DNA from 3 places in the Terrihabitans aquatilis genome. Region 3 is predicted to be linked to each of the others. Evidence: predicted binding sites of a transcription regulator. Region 3 holds the regulator's gene; each other region holds the start of a gene.

Evidence for each region. Region 3 encodes PhoB, which activates phosphate uptake and scavenging genes when phosphate is short. Its sites were predicted from a motif close to TGTCATNNANCTGTCAT; they were not measured.
Region 1: ACQ6S1_RS03965 (esterase-like activity of phytase family protein) is a predicted target of PhoB. The motif match lies at 6,543-6,559, and genes of this name have one in related genera.
Region 2: ACQ6S1_RS10690 (BtaA family protein) is a predicted target of PhoB. The motif match lies at 2,645-2,661, and genes of this name have one in related genera.

Annotation. Positions count from the first base shown of each region.
Region 1 covers NZ_JBOCUO010000001.1:785,039-794,811, forward strand. The annotation lists gene ACQ6S1_RS03920 (LysR family transcriptional regulator) at 1-155, shown strand, start outside; gene ACQ6S1_RS03925 (DUF992 domain-containing protein) at 199-669, opposite strand; gene ACQ6S1_RS03930 (pyridoxal phosphate-dependent aminotransferase) at 735-1,937, opposite strand; gene ACQ6S1_RS03935 (glutathione S-transferase family protein) at 2,085-2,750, shown strand; gene map (type I methionyl aminopeptidase) at 2,744-3,577, shown strand; gene radC (RadC family protein) at 3,574-4,290, shown strand; gene cueR (Cu(I)-responsive transcriptional regulator) at 4,292-4,765, opposite strand; gene ACQ6S1_RS03955 (NAD(P)-dependent oxidoreductase) at 4,981-5,856, opposite strand; gene ACQ6S1_RS03960 (exopolysaccharide biosynthesis protein) at 5,875-6,477, opposite strand; gene ACQ6S1_RS03965 (esterase-like activity of phytase family protein) at 6,605-8,803, shown strand; gene bcsS (cellulose biosynthesis protein BcsS) at 8,886-9,617, shown strand.
Region 2 covers NZ_JBOCUO010000002.1:950,886-960,658, forward strand. The annotation lists gene pqqB (pyrroloquinoline quinone biosynthesis protein PqqB) at 1-210, shown strand, start outside; gene pqqC (pyrroloquinoline-quinone synthase PqqC) at 216-932, shown strand; gene pqqD (pyrroloquinoline quinone biosynthesis peptide chaperone PqqD) at 929-1,207, shown strand; gene pqqE (pyrroloquinoline quinone biosynthesis protein PqqE) at 1,204-2,298, shown strand; gene ACQ6S1_RS10685 (DUF3297 family protein) at 2,299-2,550, opposite strand; gene ACQ6S1_RS10690 (BtaA family protein) at 2,723-3,973, shown strand; gene ACQ6S1_RS10695 (class I SAM-dependent methyltransferase) at 4,000-4,617, shown strand; gene ACQ6S1_RS10700 (porin) at 4,779-5,987, shown strand; gene ACQ6S1_RS10705 (phosphoketolase family protein) at 6,066-8,477, opposite strand; gene ACQ6S1_RS10710 (Cof-type HAD-IIB family hydrolase) at 8,738-9,556, shown strand; gene ACQ6S1_RS10715 (acetate/propionate family kinase) at 9,567-9,773, shown strand, end outside.
Region 3 covers NZ_JBOCUO010000003.1:322,680-332,452, reverse strand. The annotation lists gene ACQ6S1_RS12495 (TrkH family potassium uptake protein) at 1-4, shown strand, start outside; gene argE (acetylornithine deacetylase) at 13-1,188, shown strand; gene ACQ6S1_RS12485 (Hsp33 family molecular chaperone) at 1,200-2,168, opposite strand; gene argF (ornithine carbamoyltransferase) at 2,198-3,124, opposite strand; gene ACQ6S1_RS12475 (aspartate aminotransferase family protein) at 3,131-4,339, opposite strand; gene ACQ6S1_RS12470 (GcrA family cell cycle regulator) at 4,713-5,228, shown strand; gene phoB (phosphate regulon transcriptional regulator PhoB) at 5,311-6,012, opposite strand; gene phoU (phosphate signaling complex protein PhoU) at 6,016-6,735, opposite strand; gene ACQ6S1_RS12455 (ATP-binding protein) at 6,810-8,036, opposite strand; gene ACQ6S1_RS12450 (heavy metal translocating P-type ATPase) at 8,301-9,773, shown strand, end outside.

The sequences.
Region 1 (9,773 bases), on a different contig from region 3:
TCTATGAGCCGAACGATCGTCTGGTCCGGGTATTGGAAGATTACGACACGCCGGTGCTGGAGGCCTACCTCGCATATCCGGAAGAGCTGCGCAGCGTGCGGCGTATCCAGGTGTTCCGGGATTTCCTTCTGGCGAAGGTCTCCGGCTGGTCATGAAAAAGGCGCTCCCGGGAGCGCCTTTCTTTTATCGCGCGCACACTCAGCGCGTCGGCGAACGCAGCGTGATCGAGCCGATGCCTGCGGCCACGTTGAGGCCCGTCTGCATGCCTACCGAAAGCGGCTGCAGTGAAATGGTGCGATCAGAGCCACCGACCAGCACGTTGGCGCTCGCGCCGACGCCCACCGTGGCTTGCCCGGAAACGCCGGCATAGGTGCCTTCCAGAGCACCCGGCCTCAACGTGTCCGTCGGGGCAAGGACCGTCCACACCATGACGGATTTGCCCGTGACGCCGATATCGACGCCGACCTTGCTGATCTCGCCGCTGTAAGGTTCCGTGATCTTGCCGTCGGCTGACGTGTAGCGGCAGCTCATGGCCTTCGTGGAGCCCACGATCAATCCGACGCCGCCGGACACGTCGCATTCCAGGAGGCCAGCTTCGGTGGCGCTGTGCGCCGGGGCCATTGGCAGCAGGAGGCCGCCGAGGGCCGCCGCGAATACGAGCTTTTTCATCGAAAGAACCTCCTGAACACGCTGGCGTCAGAACGCAGCGTGTTCAGGCAAGGTTCCTACTGGGCTCAGCGCAGTTCGGCGCAGAACTTCTGGATGCGGCGGCAGGCTTCTTCCAGCTTCTCCGTCGACGTGGCGTAGGAGATGCGGAAATTGGGGCCGAGTCCAAAAGCCGAACCGTGGACGACCGCCACGCCTTCGGAATCGAGCAATTCGGAAACGAAGTCCTCGTCGGTCTCGATCACCTTGCCCGAAGGCGCGGTCTTGCCGATCGTGCCTGCGCACGACGGATAGACGTAGAACGCGCCTTCCGGCGACGGGCAATCGATGCCGGGAGCTTGGTTCAGCATCGACACCACCAGATCGCGACGCTCCTCGAAAATCTTGGCGCGCTCGGCGATGAAGTCCTGCGGACCTTCCAGAGCCTCGACGGCCGCCCACTGGGCGATGGAGCAGGCGCCCGAGGTCTGCTGGCCCTGGATCATGTCCATGGCCTTGATCAGCTGCTGCGGACCGGCTGCGTAGCCGATACGCCAACCGGTCATGGCATAGGCCTTCGACACGCCGTTCATCGTCAGGGTCCGCTCGTAGAGCTCGGGCTCGACTTCGGCAGGCGTGGCGAATGTGAAATCGCCATAGGTCAGGTGCTCATACATGTCGTCGGTCAGCACCCACACATGGGGATGCTTCACGAGCACGTCCGTCAGAGCCTTGAGTTCGTCGCGCGTATAGGCGGCGCCCGAGGGGTTCGACGGCGAGTTGAAGATCAGCCACTTGGTTTTGGGCGTGATGGCCGCTTCGAGATCGGCCGCCTGGAGCTTGAAATTGTTCTCCTGCGTGGTCGAAACGATCACAGGCTCGCCGCCATTCAGCGCCACCATCTCCGGATAGCTGACCCAATACGGCGCGGGGATGATGACTTCATCCCCCGGATTCATCGTCGCCACAAAGGCGTTGTAGAGAATCTGCTTTCCGCCGGTACCGACGATCACCTGCGAAGGGAGATAATCGAGATTGTTCTCGCGCTTGAACTTCTTGACGATGGCCTCGCGCAGCTGCGGAATGCCGGGCACAGGCGTGTATTTCGTCTCGCCACGCTCTATGGCGGAAATGGCGGCGGCCTTGATGTTGTCCGGAGTGTCGAAATCGGGCTCGCCCGCGCCGAGCGAGATAACGCTCCGGCCCTGGGCCGTCAGCTCCCGCGCCTTCTGGGTGACGGCAAGCGTGGCGGACGGCTTAACGCGGCTGAGGCTCTCGGCGAGGAAGCCCATAATTACTCTCCGGACTGGCTGGGGGATATTGAAACGGGGCGGAACCTAGTGCGCAAGAGCGAAACACGCAAGCGGCAAATGCAACACTTTTGGAACAGACTGGAATGCCTGCTTGACGTTCCAGCAAATAAAACGCAGTGAATCGGTATGTATAAGCTATACTCCATGCAAAGCTCGGCAAATAGCTATAAAGCGCGTCTGGCGCTGGCGCTTCTCGGCGCGCCGTTTCAGCTGCTTGATGTCGATATCCTAGCCGGCGGCAACCGGACGTCGGACTATCTGCGCATGAACCCCGCCGGCCAGGTGCCGATCCTCATCCTGGCAGATGGCCGGGCACTGCCGGAATCGGGCGCCATTATGCATTACCTCGCGGAGGGCAGCCCCCTGCTTCCGCAAGAGCCTTTCTCCCGCGCGGAAACCCTGCGTTGGATGTTCTTCGAACAGCATTCCCACGATCCATTTATCGGGCAGGCGCGGTTCTGGCTCGCTCTGCAGAAAGGCGGGCGTGAGCTGAAGCAGAACCTGCTGGAGGAATGGGAGGATCGGGGCTACGAGGCGCTGCGCGTCATGGAGACCTATCTGGCGGCCCATCCGTTTTTCGGCGGTGAGGCTCCAACGCTGGCGGATATCGCGCTCTACGCCAACACGCACCTCGCGCACGAGGGCGGGTTCGATCTGACCCCGTTTCAGGCCGTACGGATCTGGCTGCAGCGTTTTTCCCGGCAGAACGGTTTTGTGCCCATGTCGTGGCGCCCATCCACGGAGACATCTGGCTCAACACCTGCGGATCGCTTACATACAGCGGGATCATGACTTACATCGACGCCTCCCTCGCCTCCACCCGCAAGACGGGGCAGATCCGCCTTTATGGAGAAGAGGCTTTCGAAGGCATGCGCCGGGCCGGCAAGCTCGTTGCCGAGGCGCTGGACATGCTGGCCGACAAGGTGGCGCCGGGCGTCACGACGGCAGAGCTTGACCGCGCCGTCTGCGAATTCGTGCTCGATAATGGCGCCCTCCCCGCCACGCTCATGTATCGGGGTTACACTCATTCCACCTGCATCTCGATCAACCATGTGGTCTGCCACGGCTTCCCGAGCGACAAGCCGCTGCGCGAGGGCGACATTCTCAACGTCGATGCCACGGTCTTGCTGGACGGCTGGCATGGCGACAGCAGCCGCATGTATGCCGCCGGCCCGATCCCGCGCCGGGCCGAACGCCTTATCGAGGTCACCTACGAATCGCTGATGCGCGGCATCGCGGTCATCGCGCCCGGCCGGACGACGGGCGATATCGGCGCCGCAATCCAGAGCTATGCGGAAGGCGAGGAGCGCATGGGCGTTGTACGCGATTTCTGCGGCCACGGCGTCGGGCAGCTGTTCCACGACGAGCCGAACATCCTGCATTACGGCCGCGCCGGCGATGGCGTGGAGCTGAAAGCCGGCATGATCTTCACCGTGGAGCCGATGATCAATCTCGGGCGCCCGCATGTGAAGGTGCTGAGCGACGGCTGGACAGCCGTAACCCGCGACCGCTCGCTGTCGGCTCAGTTCGAGCATTCCGTCGGCGTGACCGAGACCGGGGTGGAGATCTTCACCCTGTCCCGGGCCGGCCTCGAAAATCCTGTCGCCGCGCGGGCATGAGCAAGAACGAGGATGGCGGAAAGCCGAGCGGACTGAGCGAGGCTCCGCATTATTTCGGCCACCGCGATCGCCTCAGGAGCCGTTTTCGCGAGGGCGGCGCCGACGCCCTGCCCGATTACGAGCTTCTCGAGCTCTTGCTGTTCCGCGCCATCCCTCGTCAGGACACCAAAGGCATCGCCAAGGAACTGATCCGCCGCTTCGGATCGTTCGCGGAAGTCGTGGCGGCGCCGCCGGCCAGGCTTATGGAAACCAAGGGTATCAAGGAAGCGGCCGTCACCGAGATCAAGCTGGTGGAGGCGGCGGCCCGACGTTTCGCGCGTGGGGAAATCGGCAAGAAGCCCGTGCTCGGCTCATGGAACAAGGTGCTCGATTACATACGCACCGCTATGGCGTTCGAGGATCGCGAACAATTCCGCATTCTCTTCCTCGACAACAAGAATGCCCTGATCGCCGACGAAGTGCAGCAGACCGGCACGGTCGATCACACGCCTGTCTATCCGCGCGAGGTGGTGCGCCGCGCTCTGGAACTCTCCGCCAAGGCGATCGTGCTGGTGCACAACCATCCCTCCGGCGATCCCGAGCCGAGCCGAGCCGATGTGGCCATGACCCACACGATCAACGAGGTCGCGACGCCTCTTGGCATCAAGCTGCATGACCACATCATCGTGGGCCGGGATGGTCATTGCAGCCTGAAAAGCCTCGGACTGTTCTAGGCTAAGCTGCGGAGGAGCGTCGCTCGGTCCGGACGCTTGATCCGTTCTTGCCGCTGCGCTCCCGTGTTGAGTCGCTCTCCGACAAATCGTTGCCGCCAGCCAGATCTTCCAGAATGGGACATTCCGGCCGTTCGTCGCCACTGCAGGTACTGGCGAGATGCGCGAGCGCCGAGCGGATGGACGAGAGATCGGCGAGTCTCCGGTCGATTTCCGCAACGCGGTTTTCCGCTAGCGCCTTCACCTCGGCGTTCGAACGCTCTGTCTCATGGTAGAGCGCGAGCAGCGCCCGGCATTCTTCCACGGAAAATCCGAGATCACGCGCTCGTTTCAGAAAACGCAGCGTGTGCACGTCCTGATCGTTGAAGGCGCGGTACCCATTCGCGGCGCGGTCAGGACGCAGCAGACCCTGCGCTTCATAGAAGCGGATGGCTTTCGGCGTCAGCGCGGCACGGCGTGCGGCTTCTGCGATGTTCATCGCGCGCTTCCCTTCGCTTCGGCGTCGTCCGGAGAAACCAGGGCACCTTGGCCCCCGCACCTCATGGAAGAAACCTGAAAAACCCTGAGAGCCGAGGGAGAAAAGAAACGCAAATCAGCCAAAGCGGATGCCCTTCATCATTCCCCCAACCTTCCTGGACACGAAACACCAGCCAACGAATGTTGGTTCCAAGCCGGCGCGGTCACGAAGATGGGTTAATGCGAGGTTTCTGCCTGCAATTGCAGGAACAGGGCAGCATGGTCGAGGTCGCCGCCGCCAAGGCGATCGCGAAGGTCTTCGTAGCGAACAAGCACGTCACGGCTGAGCGGCAGGTCGAGCCCCAGCGCTTCCCCTTCAGCCACGATGGTCTGCATGTCCTTGATCTGCGTGGTGACGCGGGCACCGGGGGTGAAGTCGTTTTCCACCATCCGCCGGCCATGCACTTCCAGCACCCGGCTTTCCGCGAAGCCGCCACGGATGGCCTCTCGCACGGCGGCAGGGTCGGCCCCGCCCCGCTCGGCCAGCAGAAGCGCTTCGGCCACGGCTCCGATCGTGATGCCGACAATGGCCTGATTGGCGAGCTTCGCCAGCTGCCCGGATCCGGTGGGCCCGACATGAAGCGCACGGCCCATCGGTGCGAACGCCGGCCTCACGCGCTCGAATATATCTGCTTCACCGCCCACCATGATGGCCAGTGTGCCGGCCTCTGCTCCGACCGTGCCGCCGGAGACCGGCGCGTCGAGATGATGCACGCTTTGTCCGGCCAGGCGGGCATGATGCTCCCGGGCGATCGCGGGGGGGATCGAGCTCATATCCGCGATGACTGCACCGCGCTTCAACGCCTCGGCCACGCCCTGCGCGAAGAGAACGTCCGTCACCACCGCACCGCTGTCGAGCATGGTGATGACGATATCGGCATCACGCACGGCGTCGGCCGGATTGGCGGCAATGATCGCCCCCTGCTCGGCCAGAGGCTGGGCCTTCTCAAGCGTTCGGTTCCAGACGGTCAGCGAAAAGCCACCCGCCAGCAGGCGCCGGGCCATGGGGGCACCCATCAGGCCGGTGCCGAGAAAGGAAAGCTTGAGCGACATGAGAAAACGTCCGCAGAATCAGAAGAACCAGGTGACGCCGTAATAGATGGCGTAGGTGGCAAGCGCCGTCAGCGCCAGAGCCACGACAGAGGCCAAATAGCCCAGGAGCACGATCAAGCCATCACGTTCGACGAGGCCCAGGCCGAACACGCAGGCGGCCATGCCCGGCGGAATATTGCCGAGCAGCGGGAACGGCATCAACAGCACCAGCCCCAGCACGAAGATCATCGCCCCCACGCCGCGCGCGGCCAGAGGCGTCGCAAATTGCTGCATGCGCGGCTTGCTGAACTTCTCGAAGCGGCGGATCCAGGGCAGCGAGCGATCCGAGATACGCAGCAACGTGTCGCGGCCGATGCTGCGGCGGGCGAGCTTCTCCGGAAGCCACAGGCTCGAACGGCCCATTGCCAATTGCAGGCCGAACAGCATCAGAACGCCGCCGCTGATGGCCGGGATGCCCGGTGGCATGGGGAAAATGTTGGGAATGGCGAACAGCAGGATTCCCATGCCGAACGCGCGATTGCGCAGGGCCGAGATCAGCTCGCCGAGCGTCAGCGTGTCTCCGGGAAAACTGTCGGGCAGCTCGGAAATCAATTCCGAGGTTCGGGGGGCACGCTGTTCCACTCGACCTCTTTTTCTACTGATCGTTCCAAGAATACCCGAAGCTGGTAAAGCGGCGGCTAAGAGGCAGTCATCGCGCCGTCACGGCGCATTCGTAAGGCAACAATCTTATCCTACCGGAAGGTTCCTTATGCGCGCGCCCCTTCTCACTTTGTCCGCAATGCTTCTTGCCGGCACCGCGCCCGCCTCAGCCGCCGAAATGTTCAATCGCGTGGCCACGTTCCCAGTGGTTCGCAATCTGCCCGAAGGCGCGGACATCGAGAAGAAAACCATCGCCGAGATCATCAGCGCCACCGAGGACGGCAATCTGCTGGCCTATACCGACAGCGAACGCGGGGCGCTTGGCCTGGTCGACATCATCGACCCCGCCCAGCCCAAGCCGGCCGGCTTCGTTCAGCTGGAGGGCGAACCAACCTCGGTGAAGATCGTGGGCGGACGGGCTTATGTCGCCGTCAACACCTCCGAATCCTATACCAGCCCCGACGGCCATCTCGCGGTCGTCGACCTCGCCACGAAGGCGGTCGTGGCGAAATGCGAGCTCGGCGGCCAGCCCGATTCCATCGCTTCGAGCCCGGACAAAGCATTCCTCGCCATCGTCATCGAGAACGAGCGCGACGAGGAGCTGAACGACGGTGCGATCCCCCAATTGCCGACCGGCAATCTCACCATCGTGCGCCTGAAGGACGGCGAGCCGGATTGCGCCGGCAAGCAGATCGTCGATCTGACCGGAATCGCCGCCATCGGGCCAGACGATGCGGAGCCGGAATTCGTTGACATCAACAACCGCAACGAAGCAATTGTGTCGCTTCAGGAAAACAACCACATCGCCATCGTCGATCTCGCAACGGCGAAGATTTCCGCGCATTTCCCCGCCGGCACCGTTTCGCTGGAGCAGATCGACACCGAGAAGGACGGCGTGATCCGCCTCACCGGCTCGATGAAGGACGTGCCGCGGGAGCCGGATTCCGTGCACTGGATCGACGACAATCGCTTCGTCACCGCGAATGAAGGCGACTGGAAGGGCGGCTCACGCGGCTTCACCATCTTCAACCGCGACGGCACGATCGATTACGAAAGCGGCGCAAGCTTCGAGCACGAGGTGGTGCGCATCGGCCATTATCCCGAGAACCGCAACAAGAAGGGGATCGAGCCCGAGGGCATCGAGGTCGACACGTTCGGCCAGGACCGTCTGATCTTCGTCGGCTCGGAGCGGGCTTCCGTCGTCGGCGTCTACCGGGACGCGGGCGCAAAGGCCGCGCCGGAACTGCTCCAGATCCTGCCCGGCGGCATCGGTCCGGAAGGCCTGCTCGCCATTCCCGGCCGCAATCTTTTCGTCACCGCCAGCGAGAACGACGCCCGTGAGAAAGGCGGTGCGGGATCTCAGGTCACGATCTACGCCCGCACGGACGGCCCGGCCCTGTATCCGACGCTGAAATCCGCGGACAAGAACGGCCTGCCCATCGCCTGGGGAGCGATCTCGGGCACAGCCGCCGACCCCGTCGAACCCGGCAAGCTCTATGCCGTGACGGACAGTTTCTATTCCGAAGCGCAGATCCTGACGATCGACGCCAGCAAGACACCCGCGCTCATCACCGATGCCCTGACGGTCACTCAGGACGGCAAGCCCGCAAAAGGCCTCGACCTCGAAGGCATCGCGGTGCGCGCCGAAGGCGGCTTCTGGCTGGCCTCCGAAGGCAATCCGGAGAAGAAGGAAAAGGCGACACAGTCCCAGCTCGTCCGCGTGGATGAGGCCGGAGCTATTCAGGAAATCATCGAACTGCCGGAAGAGCTGAAGGCGCAGGCCACGCGTTTCGGCTTCGAAGGCGTCGCCGTGACCGGCTCGGGTGACAATCAGCGCATCTGGCTGGCCGTACAGCGCGAATGGAAGGACGATCCGAAAGGCTTCACCAAGATCCTGTCCTACCAGCCGGCAACCAAAGCCTGGAGCGCCGTGCATTACCCGCTCGATAAGGCCGAGAAGGGCTGGATCGGCCTCTCGGAGCTGACCGCCGCCGGCGATGGCTGGATCGTCATCGAACGCGACAACCAGATCGGCGATGCCGCCCGCGTCAAGAAGCTGATGAAGACCAGTCTCGACGGCATCGAGCCCGCACCGATCGGCTCCAAGGAAATCCCGGTGCTGAAGAAGACAGAACTGCTGGACCTCCTGCCCGATCTTGAGAAGCCGCACGGAACCGTCATCGAAAAGGTCGAGAGTTTTGCGGTGGATGCGGCCGGCGCGGCTTTCATCATTACCGACAATGACGGCGTGGATGGCTCGTCCGGCGAAACCCAGCTGATCCGTTTGGGGAAGTTCGGCGCCGAGTAGAATCCCTCGAGCCTCGGTTGGTAATTTCGCTCGCCCCAAGCCCTGAAATTCGCTAAGCGAATGGGGTACGTGGCGGGCGAAAATGACATCGACATCAGGCTTCAGGGGAGCGGCATGGGCGTTCACGCTGCTTTTCGCCTGCATGGGTTCGGCCTCCGCCGAACCGGATGATGCGAAGAAGGCCCGCAACGTCCTCTTCTTCAGCGGCGCGGATCTGTCCACGGTGTCCAATTTCACCTGGGTCGGGGTAGATGCTCCCTTGTTCGGGCCGCGCGATGTTTCCGGGCCCATTTTGCGCATCGTCGGCGGCACGGGCCGCTATTCCTACAATGCCGACATCGAGAACGGCCACGTCAACGGCGAGGTCGTGACCGGCGAATTTCTGGCCGGCTGGCGGATCCTGCGTCCGCGCATGTGGGCTGCGGCTCTGGTCGGGCTCGAAGTGGAAAATCACGCGCTCGACAGGATCGATCCCGATAACGAGGTGCAAGGCACCGGAGTTGGCGTGCGGATCGCCGGTGAGCTCTCCTGGAAGCCGACCGACCGCACGCGCCTCGACGTGTCCGGCGCCTATGGCTCGGCCTTCGATCTCTACCGCGCCCGGATTGCCGGCGGCTACGCGATCATTGGCAATGTCCTGTCCGGCCTCGAAGCCGAATCCTTCAAGAACAGCGAGTCGGATCAGCAGCGCCTTGGCCTCTTTGTGGAAGGGGTCCCGCTCGGGCGTTTGACATTGAAAGCCTCGGCCGGCGCCCTGCACGACGACGACGGCATCGGTGCCTACAGCCGCTTCGGCGCGGACATCTATTGGTAGAGCTTCGCCCACGGGCTGCCACCAAACCGGGCATTGGATGCCCGATTAAAAAACTTGAAAAGACTCGGAAGCTTCTGAAAGCTGCGCTACCTACCCTTGCAGGCAAGCCCTGCGGGGAATCGCCTTTCCGGCAACCGGCGTCCTTCAGGCTGCCCC
Region 2 (9,773 bases), on a different contig from region 3:
TCGCACAAGACGGCGGCGCGCATGGGCCACGTCGCGATGGACGGCCCGGAAGGCTCGCTCGCGGCTCTTGCCGGAATCGATGTTGGCCGCAAGGTGTTCATCCACATCAACAACAGCAATCCTGCCCTCGTCGATGGATCGCCCGAGCGCGCGGCGGTCGAGCGGGCGGGCTGGTACGTCGCCCATGACGGCATGAGGATCGACCTGTGAACGCGATGACGCCGGACGAACTGGAACGGGCCCTGCGCGACATCGGCGCCGAGCGCTACCACAACCGGCATCCCTTCCATCATCGCCTGCATGGCGGCGAATGCACGAAGGCCGAGGTGCAGGCCTGGGCGCTCAACCGTTATTTCTACCAGTCCCAGATCCCCATCAAGGACGCGACCATCCTCGCGCGCATGCAGGATTCGGCGCTGCGTCGCGAATGGCGTCAGCGCATCATCGACCACGACGGAGACCGGGACGGTGAGGGCGGTATCGAGCGCTGGCTCGTGCTGACGGATTCGCTCGGCTTCGACCGCGCTTATGTCACCAGCACCGAGGGCATCCTGCCGGCTACGCGCTTTGCCGTAGAGGCCTATGTCCATTTCTGCGCGGAGAGGTCCCTGCTCGAAGCCATCGCCTCCTCCCTGACGGAGCTGTTCTCGCCGCAGGTCATCGGCGAGCGCGTCTCCGGCATGCTGGCTCATTACGATTTCGTGGACGAACGCACCCTGGCCTATTTCACCGCGCGGCCGCCGCAGGCCCAGCGGGATTCGGAATTCGCGCTTGCTTACGTCAAGGAGCACGCGACCACGCCCGATCTGCAGCGCCGGGTCATGAACGCGCTGATCTTCAAGACCGACGTGCTCTGGGCCCAGCTCGATGCGCTCTGGCATGCCTACGTCGAAGGCCGGCGCCCGCCCGGCGTCTGGGTGCCCGAGCCATGACCGCGCAGATCGCCGCCGACCTCCGCCCGCGTCTCGCACCCGGCGTTCGTCTGCGCCACGATAAGGTGCGCGACGTCTGGGTCCTGCTTGCGCCGGAAAGCGTGGTCGAGCCCAATGCTGTGGCCGTCGAGGTTATCCGCCGGCTGGATGGCCGCACCCTGGATGAGGTGGTGGACGATCTCGCGCAGGCTTTCACCGCCGAACGTGCGCTCATCGAGACGGATGTCCGGGCGCTCCTGGACGATATGTCGGGAAAGGGGCTGGTCGAACTGTGACAGCGCACGTCGTTCCACCCCCGGTCGGCATGCTCGCGGAGCTCACGCACCGCTGTCCCCTCGGCTGTCCCTATTGCTCCAACCCCATCGAGATGGAGCGCAAGGATCTCGAACTCGACACGGAGACCTGGAAGCGCCTGTTCTCGGAGGCGGCCGCTCTCGGCGTTCTCCACGTCCATTTGTCGGGCGGGGAGCCGATGGCGCGGCGCGACATCATCGATCTGGTGCGCCATTGCGCGGAGGAGGGACTCTACACCAACCTCATCACCTCCGGCATCGGTATGACCGAGGCGCGGCTCGGCGAACTGAAAGCCGCCGGCCTCGATCATGTTCAATTGTCTATACAAGGAGCCGATAGCGAAACGGCTGACCGCATCGCCGGATATCGCGGCGCCTTTGCCCGCAAACGCGAGGTTGCGTCCTGGGTAAACGCCGCCGGCCTGCCGCTGACGGTCAACGCCGTCATCCACCGCGCCAACGTCCATCGCGCCGCCGATATGGTGCGCCTCGCCATGGAACTGGGCGCCCGTCGCGTCGAGATCGCCCACACGCAATATTACGGCTGGGCGCTGAGGAACCGCGACGCCCTCATGCCCTCGAAGGAGGACGCCCGCGCCGCCGTGGCCGAGATCGAGCGGCTGAAGGTCGATCTCGCCGGCCGCATCGCCATCGACCACGTCATTCCGGATTATTACGCCAAATATCCCAAGGCGTGCATGGGCGGCTGGGCGCGCAAGACGTTCAATGTCACGCCGTCCGGCAAGGTGCTCCCCTGCCACGCGTCGGAGACCATACCCGGCCTCGAATTCTGGTCGGGCCGGGACCGCTCCCTTGGCGAGATCTGGACGCACTCGCCCGCATTCAACGCCTTCCGCGGCACCGACTGGATGCAGGAGCCGTGTCGCTCCTGCCCCCGTCAAAACGTCGATTTCGGCGGTTGCCGCTGTCAGGCTCTGGCTCTGGTGGGCGATGCGGCGGCCACCGATCCGGCCTGCACGTTGTCGCCGCACCATCACGTCATGGAAGATCTGACGCGTGAGATCGCGGCGCCGATGGGCGAGCCGGTTTACGAATACCGCCGCCTGGCCTGATCAGCCTTCCACGCCCTCGCGGATGAAGGGCTCGACCTTCCCCTTCAGCTTCATCGTCATCGGGTTGCCGAAACGATCGCGCGCCTTGCCGGCGGCCACCCGGATCCAGCCCTCGCTGACGCAATATTCCTCGACATTCGTCTTCTCGACGCCGTTGAAATGAATGCCCACGCCACGCGCGATCAGGTCCTCGTTGTAAAACTCGCTGGTCGGTTCGACGCAGAGGCGGTCGGGAAGGGTTTCGGTCGTCATCGGGCCTCCAATGGCTCCGTGGAGAAAAGGGTATGCTCCGCATCTCATAGGGCAGAGCCGCGCGCGCGGGAAGTCATGCTCTCGGCCGGTGATCGTGACGGTCTCATGAAGTCACATGCGGGTCACGTGAATTCGATAGGGCCGAAGGATTGCAAAACGATCCGGATTCCCGATGACGCATTCCCTGCGTGCCGCCAAAAGAACCACCAGCACCACCTTGCAGAACGCGGTCCACCGCAACAAGGCCATGTCCAAAGCGGGTGTTCTGGAGCGCATGTTCACGCTTGCCTTCCAAGGTCTGGTCTATCCCCAGATCTGGGAAGACCCGCTGGTCGATATGGAAGCTCTCGACGTCCGGCCGGACGACCACATCGTCGCCATCGCCTCGGGGAGTTGCAATGTGCTGTCCTACCTCACGGCCGGTCCCGCCCGCATCACGGCGGTGGACCTCAATGCGGCCCATGTCGCGCTCGGCCGCCTGAAGCTCGCGGCGCTGCGCACGCTGCCCGATCATGACACCTTCTTCCGCTTCTTCGGCACGTCCGAGGGCAAGGCCAATGTCGAAACCTTCGACCGCCTCATCGCGCCCGCGCTCGACGAGGTGTCCCGCGCCTATTGGAAAGCGCGCCGTCCCAACGGCCGCCGCCGCATCGACCAGTTCGCCGACAATTTCTACCGTCACGGCCTGCTCGGCCGCTTCATCGGCGCGGGTCACGCGCTGGCCCGCCTCTATGGCTGCGATCCGCGCGCGGTGCTCGATGCGCACGACCGCGAGGAGCAGCGCGTTCTGTTCGATCGCCACATCGCGCCATTGTTCGAAAAGCGCTCGCTGCGCTGGCTGATGCGCCAGCCCGCCTCACTGTACGGGCTCGGCATACCGCCGGCGCAGTTCCGCGCTCTGTGCGGAGACCAGCCGGACGGCATGGCGCAGGTGTTGCGCCAGCGCCTGGAGCGCCTGGCCTGCGGCTTCGATTTGCGCGGCAATTACTTCGCCTGGCAGGCCTTCGGCCGCCGCTACGAACCCGCGCCCGACGCCTCTCTGCCGCCCTATCTGCAAATGGCGAATTTCGAGACCGTGCGAGATCGTGCCGACCGCGTGGCCTATCGCCAGCAATCGGTCACCGAATTCCTGCGCACCAGCCCGGCCGAAAGCACCGATTGCGTCGTCCTGCTCGATGCTCAGGACTGGATGAACGAGACCGAGCTCACCGATCTGTGGCGCGAGATCACTCGAACGGCCAAGCCCGGCGCGCGTGTCATCTTCCGCACGGCGGCCGAGGAGGATTGTCTGCCGGGCCGTGTCGCGTCGGATTTCCTATCGCGCTGGACCTATCAGGCGGAAACGAGCCAACGCCTCAGCCGCGAGGACCGCTCCTCCATCTACGGCGCATTCCACCTCTACACTCTGGCGCCGCTGCCGTGAGCGACGCCGCGGCCCTGATGGACCGGATGTACCGCCACCAGCGGCACATCTACGACGCCAGCCGCAAATTCTACCTGCTCGGGCGCGACGGGCTGATCGCCGACCTTGCGCCGCCCGAGGGAGGCAGCGTGCTGGAAATCGGTTGCGGCACGGGGCGCAACCTCGTCCGCATCGCGCAAGCCTATCCCTCGGCACGCTGCCATGGCCTCGATGTGTCGGAGGCCATGCTCGCCACAGCCTCGGCGTCCATCGATCGCGTCGGTCTCTCCGGCCGCATCCGCCTGGCACAGGCCGACGCCACCGATTTCGACCCCAACGTGCTGTTCGGTATCGAGGGCTTCGATCGCATCGTCATCTCCTATGCCCTGTCGATGATCCCGCCCTGGCAGGCGGTGCTGGCCTCCGCGCTCGGCCATCTCGCCCCCGGCGGGCAATTGCACATCGTGGATTTCGGCCACCAGCAGGGCCTTCCGCCGTTCTTCCGTGCGCTTCTGAACCGCTGGCTCTCGCTGTTCCACGTCACGCCGCGCCAGAATCTGGAGGCGGAAATCACCGCCATCGCCCAGGCGCGCGGCGTCTCAGTTCGTTGCACCCACCCCTTCCGGGGCTATGCCGTCCGCGCGCAGCTCACGCGCCCGGCCTGATCGCGCCCGGCCTGCCTCCGAGACATAGGGAGGTCATGGAGCGGTGCTATCGGGCCGCGGGGCTTGGGTGAATACCGAAATAGCAGTCTGTCGCTGCACGGGTTCACATGCGTGAAAAGTGCGGGGGTTGTGCAGTGAAGGCTTGTTTCGGGTTGGCGACGTTGGTCGCATGTTCGTCGTTCGCCCATGGGGCTCTGGCCGCGGATCTGCCGCTCGCCGAGCCTGTAGACCATGTGAAGGTCTGCGAGACCTACGGCATTCGCTTCTTCGCCCTTCCCGGCACCAACACCTGCCTGAAGATTTCCGGCATCGTCCGGTCCGACCGCCGCTGGGAACAGGACAACAGCACCGCCGGAGAGGCGGCGAGCAATGTCTACACCGACACGCGCGCGCGGATGCAGATCGACGCCCGCTCCGAGACCGATTACGGCACGCTGCGCAGCTTCATGGAGATAGAGGGCCGCGCCGACAGCACGGCGGGCAATGGCAGCGCGCCGGACTATCCGAACGGTGCGCTCAGCACGGGTTATCGCGCGGCCTTCGTGCAATTCGCCGGCTTCACCGCCGGCAAGGTCAGCCAATCGCTCTTCGACTACGTCCCATACCGAACGATGAGCGATCTGTTTTCGACCGAACAGGTCAACACGCTGGCCTACACCGCCAGCGTAGCGGGCGGTTACGAATTCACCGTCGGCGTCGAGGACAAATATTTCCGCGCATCGCCGGGCACCTTTTCGGACGGCAGCGGGCGCGGACTCGATCAGACCTGGCCGAGCCTCTTCGCCACCGTCAGCGCCAAGGGCGCATGGGGCGATGCGAAAGTCTCGGCCGTCGTGCAGGACAATGAGGGCGATGTCGGGGTCGGTCCGGGCGGCGATGAGCTCGGCTGGGCGGCCCTGGCCGGCGTCAGCCTCAACCTTCCGTCGAAGATCAAGGGCAGCGCGGTTTGGTTCGAGGCCGGCTATTCCGAGGGCGCGGGTTCCTATGTCGGCGCCGAAGCTTTCAGCGGCACCTTTCGGAACTTCACGCTCGGCAATCTCAGCGACCAGAGCTTCGTCGACGGGCGCTTCGAGAATGCGAGCGTCCTCAGTCTGGGCACCGGCATCGGCTGGTACTGGACCGGGAAGCTGAATTCGAACCTGGCCCTGTTCTACACCGACGTCGACCGGCCCGATGGCGCGGCGGGCCGCGCCGGGGAGGATTTCCGCTACTTCTTCGCGGAGGCCAACACCTATTTCAACATCGTGCCCAACGCGGATCTGATCGTCGCCGCGCAATATGGCCATCTCGATCTGGATTCGCCGCTTGCGCCCAATATGGGCAAGGACGATCACCTCGCGGTTGTCACCCGTCTGGCGCGCACTTTCTGAGCTGGAAGAAAAGAAAAGGGAGCCGGCAATCCGCGGGCTCCCTTCTCTTTGAGGTCTGATCGGCTCTTCGCGGCCGGGCTAGTCGCCGGCTTCCGCCGCCGTCTTGTAGGGCCACGTCCAGTTCTGGATCTCCGGCATGTCCTCGCCGTGCTCGCGGATGTAGCGCTGATGCTCGTCCAGCTTGGCCTGGCAATGCTGCACGGCGGCTTCCGCGCGGTCGGCCAGCCCCGGCACGCGGTAGATCGCCTCGAGCGCGAGATGGTAGCGGTCGAGCTCGTTCATCACCACCATGTCGAACGGCGTCGTGGTCGTGCCTTCCTCGTGGAAGCCGCGCACATGCATGTTGGCATGGCCGGTGCGCTTATAGGTCAGGCGGTGAATGAGATAGGGATAGCCGTGATAGGCGAAGATCACCGGCCGGTCGGTGGTGAAGAGCGCATTGTATTCGGCATGCGGCAGGCCGTGCGGATGCTGTTCCCGGTCCTGCAGGCTCATTAGGTCCACCACGTTCACCACGCGGATTTTCAGGTCCGGAACGTGGGTTTTCAGCAGATCGACCGCGGCCAGCGTTTCCAGCGTCGGCACGTCGCCGGCGCAGGCCATCACCACGTCCGGCTCCTGGCCGTCTATCTCGCGGCCCGCCCAGTGCCAGATGCCGATGCCCTTCTCGCAATGGGCGATCGCCTGCTCCATCGTCAGGAATTGCGGGGCCGGCTGCTTGCCCGCCACGATCACGTTGATGCGGTGATAGGTCTTCAGCACATGGTCGGTGATGCACAGCAAGGTGTTCGCATCCGGCGGGAAGTACAGCCGCACCGTGTCGGCCTTCTTGTTGGCCAGGAAGTCGACGAAGCCAGGGTCCTGATGGCTGAAGCCGTTGTGGTCCTGCCGCCAGACATGTGAGGTCAGGAGGTAATTCAGCGACGCCAGCGGCGGACGCCAGTCGATGTGGCGCGTTACCTTCAGCCATTTGGCGTGCTGGTTCACCATCGAATCCACGATGTGGATGAAGGCCTCGTAGCACGAGAACAGTCCGTGGCGGCCGGTCAGCAGATAGCCTTCCAGCCAGCCCTGGCACAGATGCTCGCTGAGGATCTCGACCACCCGTCCGTCCTGCGCGAGGTGGACGTCGTAGGGCTCGATGCGCTCCATCCACACCCGCTCCGTCACCTCGAACGCGGCATCGAGGCGGTTGGAGGCCGTCTCGTCGGGTCCGAACAGGCGGAAGTTCCGAGCCTCCTCATTGAGCTTGATGACGTCGCGGATGTACTGGCCCATCACGCGCGTCGCTTCGGCGATGGACCCGCCGGGATGCGGCACGTCCACGGCGTAATGACGCGGATCGGGAAGTTCCAGATCGCGCCGGATCTTGCCGCCATTGGCGTGCGGATTGGCGCCCATCCGCAGCTCGCCCTCGGGCGCCAGCGCCGCGATCTCGGGCTTGAGGCGTCCGTCCGCATCGAACAATTCGCCCGGATTGTAGCTCTTCAGCCAATCTTCCAGCACGCGGCGGTGGTCGTCGTTTTCGCGCGCGGTGGCCACCGGCACCTGGTGGGAACGCCAGAAATCCTCGACCTTCTTGCCGTCCACCTCGGCCGGGCCGGTCCAGCCCTTCGGGCTGCGCAGCACGATCATCGGCCAGCGCGGACGTTCGTTGACATAGCCGTCCTCGCGCGCCCCGGCCTGGATCTCGCGGATGCGGTCGAACGCGATGTCGAGCGCGCCCGCCATCTCCTGATGCATGGGCTCGTGCTCGTGGCCTTCCACGAAGATGGGGTCGTAGCCATAGCCGACGAACAGGCTGCGCAGTTCATCGTCGCGCATGCGGCCCATCACGGTCGGGTTGGCGATCTTGTAGCCGTTGAGGTGCAGGATCGGCAGCACCGCCCCGTCGTGCACGGGGTTGAGGAATTTGTTGCAGTGCCAGGAGGCGGCCAGCGGCCCGGTCTCGGCCTCGCCGTCGCCCACCACGCAGGCGGCGATCAGATCGGGATTGTCGAACACCGCGCCGAACGCGTGCATCAGGGCGTAGCCCAGCTCGCCGCCCTCATGGATCGAGCCGGGCGTTTCCGGGGCCACATGGCTCGGAATGCCGCCGGGGAACGAGAATTGGCGGAACAGCCGGCGCATGCCGTCCACGTTCTCGGCGATCTCCGGATAGACCTCGCTGTAGGTGCCTTCGAGATAGGTGTTGGCCACCATGCCCGGCCCGCCATGGCCCGGCCCGCACACATAGAGCACGCTCACATCGCGCGCCTTGATGACGCGGTTGAGGTGCGCGTAGATGAAATTCAGCCCCGGCGTCGTGCCCCAATGGCCCAGAAGGCGCGGCTTCACGTGCTCCGGCTTTAGGGGCTCGCGCAGCAGCGGATTGTCCATCAGGTAGATCTGCCCCACCGACAGATAGTTCGCCGCCTGCCAGTACAGCTGCGTCAGCCGCAACTCCTCGGCATCGAGAACCTTCGTACGGGTCCGGGCATGATCGTCCATCGGGCGGTCTCCTGAAATATCGACTGTGAGCGAGCAGGTTACGGTCGGGCCATGACCAAAGTACGACCCATTCCCGTGAACGCAATGTTCGCGCCAGAGACCTTCCGTCACACATTCGTGCTTGTCATGTGATCTTTGCGCGCTGGCGCCTCGCATGCCAGACTCCCGGCCCACTTACCGCGTCCCGTCGTGAGGCCTGGCAAGCTCACGCCGGAATCCCCCGCGCCGCCCATAGCGGACCTCGTCCCGGAGATGTCATCATGACCACGCCCATCCGCCTGTTCGTTTCGGACGTCGATGGAACCCTGGTGCGTGGCGACAAATCCCTCTCCGACGTCACGGCCGCCGCCATTGCGCGCCTTCAGGGAGCGGGGCTCCCGGTCACGCTCATCAGCGCCCGCCCGCCGAGCGGCATTCGCGGCCTCGCGGAAACGCTCGGCATCGATCTGCCGCTGGCCGCCTTCAACGGCGGTACCCTCTTCCGTCGCGACGGCACCATCCTCGAACAGAATCACGTGCCGGTCGAAGTTTCCAAGGCAGTGCTGCGGCGGCTGGAAGCGGACGGCGTGACGCGCTGGATCTTCGCAGACGGAAAATGGTTCGCCAGCGAATTGGATGGCCCGCATTTCGACCGCGAACGCCTCGCCGCCGCCCTTGACCCGACCCTCATCGGGGACGTTTCCGAAATCCTTCCGCGCATCGACAAGATCGTGGGCGTCAGCGACGACGAGCCCCTGCTGGCCGGCCTCGAAGAGGATTTGCAGCGTGAGCTGCCGGACGCCACCATCGCCCGCTCGCAGCCCTATTACCTCGACATCACCCACAAGGTTGCGAACAAGGGCAACGGCCTGGCCTTCCTCGCCAACGCCATCGGCGTCGATCTCGCGAACACGGCGGTCGCCGGAGACATGCGCAACGATCTGCCCATGTTTGCCCGCGCCGGCCTGTCCATTGCCATGGGGCAGGCGCCGGACGAGGTGCTCCGCGCCGCAACCCATCGGACGGGGCCGAACGACGAGGACGGTCTGGCCGACGCCATCGACCGGCTGATCCTGCCATTCGTCGCCGCTCGGGCCTGAGGAGAGGGCCATGAGCGGCGATCTCCTGATGACCTTCAATGCCGGCTCGTCCACGCTGAAGCTCGGCCTGTTCGAGGTGAGGGAAGGGCAGGCGTCCCGCATCGGCAAGGGCATGATCGACCTGCGCAGCTCCCCGCTCGTCCTGCATCTGACGGAAGGGCCGCGCGTCGAGGACCTCACGCTGAAGGCCGCAATCACCGAAGACCTGCACGAAATG
Region 3 (9,773 bases):
ATAAAGGCAGGCATGATTACGCAGCCCTCACCCTCCATCATCGCCATCCTGGAAAAGCTGGTCTCATTCGACACGACAAGCGACCGCTCCAATCTAGAGCTGATCGGGTGGGTCCAGAATTATCTCGCGGATGCCGGCGTTGCCGCAACCGTCGTTCCGAATGCCTCCGGCACGAAAGCGCTCCTGTTCGCCCGTATCGGACCGGAAGATGTTCCGGCGCTTGCTTTGTCGGCCCATACCGACGTCGTTCCGGTGTCGGGTCAGGAATGGTCGAGCGATCCCTTTGTGCTCACCCTCCGGGACGATCGTCTGTATGGCCGTGGAGCCTGCGACATGAAGGGCTTCATCGCGGTCGTCCTGGCGGCCGTGCCCGCTCTGCGGGCTGCCTCCCTAAAGCGCCCCGTCCAGATCGTGCTGACTTACGATGAGGAGACCACGATGGACGGCGTGGCCGATGCGCTACGCGCGCTCGGAATGGCCTGGCAACCTCCCCACGCCGTCATCGTGGGCGAACCGACATCCATGAGGGTCGTCGACGCGCATTTGTCGATCGCAGGCGTGCGCATGGACATCACAGGACGAGCTGCTCATTCGAGTCTGCCTCATCTCGGCGCAAGCGCCGTTCTGGCGGCGCATGAGATCATCGGCGAATTGCAGGCCATAGCTGCTGAATTCCGTGACGCGGGTGACCCCACCGGCCGGTTCACGCCTCCTCATTCCACGCTGAATATCGGCCGCATAGAGGGCGGAAGCGCGCACAATATCGTGCCGGTCAATTGCAGTCTCGAATTCAGCATGCGCGGTGTTCCGGGCTGCGATATCGACGCAGCCGTCGATCGGATCATTTCCTTTGCCTTGGGTCCGGTGTTGCAGCGTTTGCAAGAAACAGCTCCGGAAGCGCGGATCGCGATCGATCGCTGGCTGGTCGCCGCCGCGCTCGCACCAGATCCGGGATCACCGGCCGAGCGGATCGCGCTGCGGTTAGCGGAAGCCAACGACACCACAACCGTCGCCTATGCCACGGAAGCCGGCGCTTTCCAGCGCGCGGGTCTGCCTGTTGTGGTGTGCGGACCGGGTTCGATAGATCAGGCCCACACACCGGACGAGTACATAGAGCTCAGCCAACTGGCGGCCGGCGAAGCGTTCATGGCCCGACTTATCCGGGAATGCTCCGCCGCACCACTTTAGCGTCGAACCATTCAGCTGTCGGCTATCTCCACCTCGGCGGGCGTGACCACATAACGTTCCGAGCAGAACTCGCAAGTCACGGTGATGACGCCATCGTCACCCACCATTTCGCGGCGATCGTCATCCGGAAAGCTCTTCAGCATGCCGAGAATCCGGTCGCGGGAGCAGGAGCAGGATTCCCGAACGGGCTGAGAATCGAAGACGCGCACGCCGCGTTCATGGAACAGCCGATAAAGGAGATCCTGGCTGGAAATGGTCGGATCGATCAATTCATGATCTTCGATCGTGCCGACCAAAAACTGGGCCTCGTTCCAGGCGTCCTCATCCTCGGCTTCAGGCACATCAACGCCTTCTGGCGCGTCGCCGGGCGGAAGGTCACGCGCTCGCACGCCTTCGCCGGCCGCCGGCAAAAACTGCACGAGCAGTCCTCCGGCGCGCCACGTCATCGTGCGCTCCTCGGTGCTGGCATCGAAGGCTTCCGCGACAGCAAGCCGGACGCGGGTCGGGATCTGTTCCGATTGCTGAAAATAAGTATGCGCCGCCGCCTCGAGACCCTGCCCTTCGAGCGGTACGATACCCTGATAACGGTTCATCTCGTTGCCCGGGTCGATCGTCAGAGCGAGATGACCCTTACCGAGCAGATCGCCATCAAGCGACACGTCGGCTGTTGCGAGCCTCTCGGCGTCAAAACGCGCATAGGCCCTCAGACTGTCTGGCGCCTTGTAATCGACGACCAGCATGTCGATCACGCCATCGGTCTTGGCCTGCAATTGGAAGCGGCCCTCGATCTTGAGCGAAGATCCCAGAAGCGCCGTCAGAACCACGGCCTCTCCGAGCACTTTGGAGACAGAAGCGGGATAAGCATGCCGCGCCAGCATCGCGTCGACGGACGGCCCCAGCCGCACGACGCGACCGCGCACATCCAGGCCTTCGACCTGAAAAGGAAGAACGCTGTCGTCAGCAGAAAGCAGAAGAGTCATCGGATTCCATCGCTTGAAGGGCTCACCCCCTACAGAGCGTCGAAACACCAGGCGAGCACGCCCTTTTGGGCATGGAGGCGGTTCTCCGCCTCGTCGTAGACCGCGGATTGCGGTCCGTCGATGACTTCGTCTGTGACTTCTTCGCCCCGATGGGCAGGCAGGCAATGCAGGAATATGGCATCGGGGGCTGCCAATTTCATCAGGGCCGGATCGACGCGATATGGGCACAGCAATTCCAGCCGCCGCTCTCGGTCGACATCGCCCATGGAAACCCAGGAATCCGTAATGACGCAATCAGCTCCGGCCACGGCCTCACGCGGATCGTTGGTCAGATGAAGCGTTGCCCCCTCCTCCCGCGCCCGGGAGACCAACCCCTCAGCCGGGGCAAACTCCGCTGGCGTGCCGACGATCATTTCGAAGTCGAGCTTGGCCGCAGCATGCATCCATGATGCGAGCACATTGTTGGAGTCACCAACCCAGGAGATCTTGCGGCCCGCGATCGATCCGCACCGTTCCTCGAATGTCAGAATATCCGCCAGCACCTGACACGGATGCGACTTCTTGGTCAGGCCGTTGATCACGGGAACGCTGGCGTAATGCGCAAGCTCCAGCAGCAAATCGTGGCTCAGCGCACGCACCATGATCGCATCGACAAAGCGCGAGAGCACCCGTGCCGTATCCTTCAATGCCTCGCGTTCGCCAAGTTCGATCTCCTTGCCGGTCACCATGATCGGAGAACCACCCAGATCGTTGATCCCGACCTCGAAGGACATCCGCGTGCGTAGCGACGGTTGTTCGAACACGAGGGCAATATTCCTGCCGGCGAGAAACCGCCGTTCCACAGCAACCGGGGTGTGACGCTGCGCCTTCATGGTGACTGCCGCATCAAGAATCGACCGGACATCGCCCGGTGACAGATCGGCGATGTCGATAAAATGCCGGACGCCGTTCACAATAATATCCTACTCGGCAGCGCTGCGCCCGGAGGCAAGCTTCGTTTCCAGATCACTCAAGGCCGCGTCCATGCGCTCGATCGCGCCGTTCAGATCGTTTTCCTCGATCGTAAGAGGCGGCAGCAAACGCACGACATTGTCGCCGGCTGGCACCGTCAGCACATGATGCGCGGCGAAAGCCGAAACCACGTCGCCCGGCGCCAGATGGCAGCGCAAGCCGATCATCAATCCCTCGCCACGGATCTCGGCGACGAGCGCGGGATGCCGATCGGCCAGCGCCGCGAGCTTCTGCTTCAGCAGAAGCCCCTTGTGCTGCACGCCATCGAGGAAGCCCGGCGCCAGCATCACATCGAGTACGGCATTGCCAACCGCCATGGCGAGCGGATTGCCGCCGAACGTGCTGCCATGGGCTCCCGCAACCATTCCCTGGGCCGCGCGGTGTGTAGCGAGGCAGGCCCCAAGCGGGAATCCGCCGCCAATCCCCTTGGCCAAGCTCATGATATCCGGTGTGACGCCTGATATCTCATAGGCGAACAAATGACCTGTCCGGCCCATGCCACTCTGCACTTCGTCGAAGATAAGCAGCAGATCGTGCTTGTCGCAAATCTCGCGAAGTAGACGGAGGAACGGAGCGGGCACGGCTTTTATGCCGCTCTCGCCCTGCACAGGCTCGATGATAATCGCCGCCGTTTCTGGCCCGATCGCTGCGCGCAAAGCCGCTTCATCGCCCACATCGACGTGGGGAAATCCCGGCACGATAGGGCCGAACCCTTCGAGATGCTTCTGATTGCCGCCGGCCGCGATCGTCGCCAAGGTCCGTCCGTGAAAGGCGCCATTGAACGCGATGACTTGCCAGCGCTCGGGATGGTCGTTTGCACTCTGGAACTTGCGGGCCATCTTGATAGCCGCCTCGTTCGCCTCAGCGCCTGAATTCGCGAAGAACACCACGTCCGCGAAGCTTGCTTCGGCTAGGCGCGCCGCCAGCCGTTCGCCTTCTGGAATGCGATAAAGGTTCGACGTGTGCCAAAGCTTCGCCGCCTGTCCTTGGAGCGTGGAGACAAGATGCGGGTGAGCATGCCCCAACGCATTCACTGCGATGCCGGCACCGAAATCGAGATAACGCTCGCCGTTGCCAGTAACGAGCCAAGGCCCCTCACCATGGTCGAATGCGAGCTCGAGGCGAGCAAAAACGGGCAGCAGCGAAGAGTTCGCAGTCACGGCGCCCTCAAAGAAAAAGCAGGACAAAAAATAGAAAGGCGCCGCCCAGGCCCGAGCGGCACCTCATCTGAAACAATTTTAAAGGCTGGAGTCTCTCTGTCAATCGCAGGAGCCGAGCTCTAGCGCGTTGATTTGACTCCAGACTCGAGTTTGGAATGCCGAGTTTTCCCGACAGCTGGGGAAAACAGCACGTTCCCCTTTCGGACTCTTGCGACCGAGTCCGTGCATATTGTAGTTTAGATCTCGTTAAGCACGACATCTCGTGCGCAGAACTTCAATCGAACCACTAGAGACAGTGTTTCGGTTTCCCGACCAATGGCCGGGAGCCTGAGCAAATGGATTCTGGCTGCGACCACACGACAGGGGTGCCGCAATGAATTGGACGGACGAGCGAGTCGAGCTGCTCAAGAAGCTCTGGACGGATGGACTGAGCGCCAGCCAGATCGCGGCCGAGCTGGGTGGCGGTGTCACCCGCAATGCTGTGATTGGCAAGGTCCATCGCCTGGGTCTTTCTGGACGCGCGAAGACGGTTACCAGCGCCCCTCAGCGCCCGCGCAAACCACGAGCGCCGTCTCATCCATCGACCACGACGTCCGGTCTTTACCGGGTGCAGGGAACGACGGCCCTTGCTCCGGTGGCAGTAGCCGCGCCCGACCTCGAACCCTTGCCGGCTGTTGCACCGCGCGCCCATCTGGAAGCGGTCAGCTGCGAGCGCGTGACGATCATGGACCTGCGCGAAAGCATGTGCCGGTGGCCGATCGGCGATCCCGGCCGGGAAGATTTCCGCTTCTGCGGAGCACGCTCGGACGCCGGAATCCCGTATTGCAATTATCACTCCCAGCTGGCGTATCAGCCCAGCATCGATCGTCGGCGCCGCACGGCCGCCTGATCATCAAAGCCCAAAAGAAAAAGCCGCGGAAACGCGGCTTTTTCTTTGACGATCACGCTGAATTTCAGTTCTCGATCAGCGATCAATTCGGTCGGGAGAACGTCTCGTCGAACGAATAACCGGACCCGCGGACGGTGCGTATCGGGTCTGGCCGGCGGCCACGATTGATGGACTTACGAAGACGTCCGACATGCACGTCTACCGTCCGCTCATCGATGTAAACGTCGTGTCCCCAGACACCGTCCAGCAATTGCTCGCGGGAGAACACACGACCTGGTGTCTGCATCAGAAACTCGAGCAGGCGGAATTCCGTCGGACCGAGATCGATCTCCCGTCCGGATCGGCGCACCCGCCGCGTGTCACGATCAAGTTCAATATCGCCAGCCTTAAGCTGCGAGGCGACCTGCGAAGGGTTCACACGCCGAAGAAGGCTGCGGACCCGAGCGACCAGTTCTGGCACGGAAAATGGCTTGACGACATAATCGTCGGCTCCGGTTGCCAGCCCCCGCACGCGCTCGGCCTCCTCGCCGCGCGCCGTCAGCATGATGATCGGCAGCAATTCCGTTTCGGGACGCGCCCGCAAACGGCGGCAGAGCTCGATGCCGGACAGGCCCGGCAACATCCAGTCGAGAAGGACGAGATCGGGCACTCGCTCCCGTAGGCGCGTTTCCGCCTCGTCGCCTCGGGCGACGCTCTCCACATCGTAGCCTTCGGCTTCCAGATTGTAGCGGAGCAGCAGCGTTAGAGGCTCTTCATCCTCTACAATCATAACCCTCGCAGGCATACGCTACGCACCTTCCGCGTAAGACACGGTGGTCATGCTCGTGAGGTCGCCCTTCGGGCGCTCGTCCGTGAGGACTTCGCCAAGGACCAGATAATGGATGGTCTCGGCTATGTTGGTTGCGTGATCCCCGATGCGCTCGATGTTCTTCGCGCAAAACAGGAGATGCGTGCAGAAGCCGATATTGCGCGGATCTTCCATCATGTAGGTGAGGAGCTCGCGGAACAGGGACGTGTAGATCGCGTCGATCTCTCCGTCCTGCCGCCACACTTCGAGCGCACGCTCGGCATCACGCCGCGCATAGCTGTCGAGGACGTCCTTCAACTGTGCGAGTACCAACTCGCTCATATGGTCGACGCCGCCCGCAAGTTTCGGAGGCTGCAGCTGACCTTCCAGTGCGATCACGCGCTTGGCGATATTCTTGGCGAGATCACCGATGCGCTCAAGATCGTTCGAGACGCGAAGCGCGGCCACGATCTCGCGGAGGTCCACAGCCATCGGCTGCCGCCTCGCGATCGTCAAAACCGCCTTTTCCTCGACCTCACGCTGAAGCGCATCAACCGTGCGGTCGATCGAGATCACGTTCTGGGCAAGACTGATGTCCCGGTCGAGGAGGGCGCTGATCGAGTCGCTCACGAGCTTCTCGGCCAATCCTCCCATCTCGGCTACCATTTCGCCGAGGGACTTCAGATCTTCGTCGAATTGCTTTGCCGTATGATCAGTCATGGGGCCGCCGCTCATAAGTCAAGGGTCTCTTAGAAGCTGTCAATGACGCTTGCATGACACGAGATGCGGAGCGATTACCCCTCCGCAAGCATTTTCCCGAGTCGACGCATCGTCTTTATATTCGATCGCGCCGGAGATGTTTCCAGTGCAATCGTAAAACGGGCGCCTCCCCCTTCCGGACTTTCGATCAGAAGACGTCCCCGATGCCGGGCCATGATGTGCTTGACGATCGCCAAGCCGAGCCCGGTCCCCCCCTTGTCACGGCTCTGGCCGGCATCGATGCGATAGAAACGTTCGGTGAGCCGGGGCAGATGCTCGGCCGCAATTCCGGGTCCGTAATCACGCACGCAGAACTGTGCTTCCTGTCGGTTGCCGATCGTCGTGCCAAACACGGCAACCTCGATCCGCTTCCCGGCCTGGCCGTACTTGATGCCGTTCTCGGTGAGATTCTCTACCACCCGGATCAGTTCATCGCGATCTCCCGCCGCCATCAACGGCTCGGACGGGATGGACGTGACGATGGTTACCTCGCGTTCGGTGGCGAGTGGAGCCAGGCTGTCGAGAACCGTCTTGACGATCTCGACCAGATCCACCTGATCGACGGGGCGCATGTGCTGCTTCTGCTCGATCCGGGAAAGCGACAACAGATCATCCACGAGCCGCGACATGCGGGCGGCTTGCCCGCGCATGATTTCGAGAAAGCGGGCCCGGGCGTCGACATCGTTTTTCGCGGGGCCTTGAAGGGTCTCGATGAAACCGAGGAGAGCTGCGAGAGGCGTGCGCAATTCGTGGCTGGCGTTCGCCACGAAGTCGACGCGCATCCGCTCTGCTCGACGCAGATGTGTCAGATCGTGAAGCGTCAGGAGAACGAAGTCGGGCGCCTGATCGGCCGATGCGATCGTGCGCACCGGATCGACATGAGCCTCCGTCCAGCGGTCCACCGGCACACGATCGGCATATTCAACGACACAGGCAGGCCCGCCTCCGCCTACCCCCCGAACCGCGTCCAGAACCTCCGGCACCCTCAGGGCGAAAGAAATAGGTTCGTCGGGCCGCAGATTGGACAAAGCTTCCCGGGCGGCATTGTTGAACTCTAGGACGGCCCCCCGCTGACTCAGCAAGATGGCGGGCTCCGACAGCGCCTCTATCAGCGAGCGGATCGAGGGCGGGCTCGCAACGGCGCTTTCCCGTCGGTCTTCACTCTCCGATGGTACGACCTGCGGCACGATGAGAGTGACCGCGACGATGAGCAAAGCTCCAAACAGCGCGATCAAAGGTGATACCGCGCCGAAAAGCGCCATCGCAGCCAATGTGCCCAGGGCTGCGATTATCGGCGTGGCTGCGGCCCGTAACCGACGTTCCGTATGGCTCGTCAAACGAGTCCAAGCTGAAAATTTGTGGCGCGTTACGTCGCTCATTATCCCCCCTATATAGAAGGGGCCATGACGCTATGACAGCAGCGTGACACGTCATCCAAGAGATCTGATTGCCCGCCTCAGACCTTGACCTTCCACCGAGGGGAAGGCCCATCTTGTAGGCTTGAGCAAAAAACTCCGAGAGACGTGATGGGAATCGGCGAGCAAAATACCTCCTCTCAAATCGAGGAGAAGTCTTCCGCTATCGTGAAAGATCCGGTTTGCGGCATGGATGTCGATCCGCTGCAATCTCCACACAAAGCGGAATACGAAGGATCAGCCTACCACTTTTGCTCTGCGGCTTGCCTGAACAAGTTCGAAGCGGTGCCCGAGAAATACGCAAGGCCGTCTCACAGCGCCTGCCGCGGGCATTCGCATCCTTCACCGGCGGTTGGAAAAGCCAAAGACCCCGTTTGCGGAATGGATGTCGACCCTCAAACCTCCAAACATCAGTCCACATATGAAGGCAGTATCTATTATTTCTGCTGCAATGGTTGCCGGACCAAGTTCGAGGCTGATCCGCAAAAATACCTGTCGCCGAGAGAAGCGGAGCCCGCGCCGGAAGGCACGATTTTCACCTGCCCGATGCATCCCGAAATTCGACAGGAAGGACCGGGTTCATGCCCTCTGTGTGGAATGGCCCTTGAGCCTCTTCTTGTCACGGCCGAGGCTCAGCCCAATCACGAACTGATCGATTTCACGCGTCGCTTCTGGATCGGCGCCGCCCTTACGCTTCCCGTGTTTGCGCTCGCCATGATCGAGCACCTGCTCGGCCTCCATCTTGTGGCGCCGGGAATCTCGAACGTCGTTCAATTCGCTTTGGCGACGCCTGTCGTGCTTTGGGTGGGCTGGCCGTTCTTCGAACGAGGTTGGCATTCTCTGGTGAGCCAAAACCTCAACATGTTCACGCTCATTGCGCTCGGCACGGGCGCTGCCTGGCTATACAGCACCGCTGCAACCTTCGCCCCCGGCCTTTTTCCAGAGGCCTTCCGTGGCCATGACGGTGCGGTGCCGGTCTATTTCGAGGCAGCGGCCGTCATCGTGGTTCTGGTGCTGCTTGGCCAGATTCTCGAATTGCATGCTCGCGACGCGACCGGAAACGCAATCCGCGCGCTTCTTGGTCTTGCGCCGAATACGGCTCGCCGCGTGAGGAATGGTTCGGAAGAAGACATCCCGTTGGAAGAGGTTCAGATGGGCGATCTGTTGAGGGTGCGCCCAGGTGAGAAGATGCCGGTGGACGGCACCGTCAGCAGCGGACGTTCCGCCGTGGATGAATCACTCATCACCGGCGAAGCCATGCCTGTCGCGAAGCAGGAGGGTGCGAACGTCATCGGCGGCACGATAAACGGTCAGGGCACACTTCTCATCCGAGCCGACAAGATTGGCCGCGATACGATGCTCTCCCGGATCGTCCAATTGGTATCGGACGCCCAGCGCAGTCGGGCGCCGATCCAACGTGTGGCCGATCAGGTTTCGGGCTTTTTCGTCCCGGTCGTCATTGCGGTAGCGCTCGCCAGCTTTGCCATCTGGGCGGCAGTCGGACCCGAGCCGAGCTTTTCGTATGGGCTGATCGCCGCCGTTTCCGTATTGATCATCGCCTGCCCGTGCGCGCTCGGCCTCGCA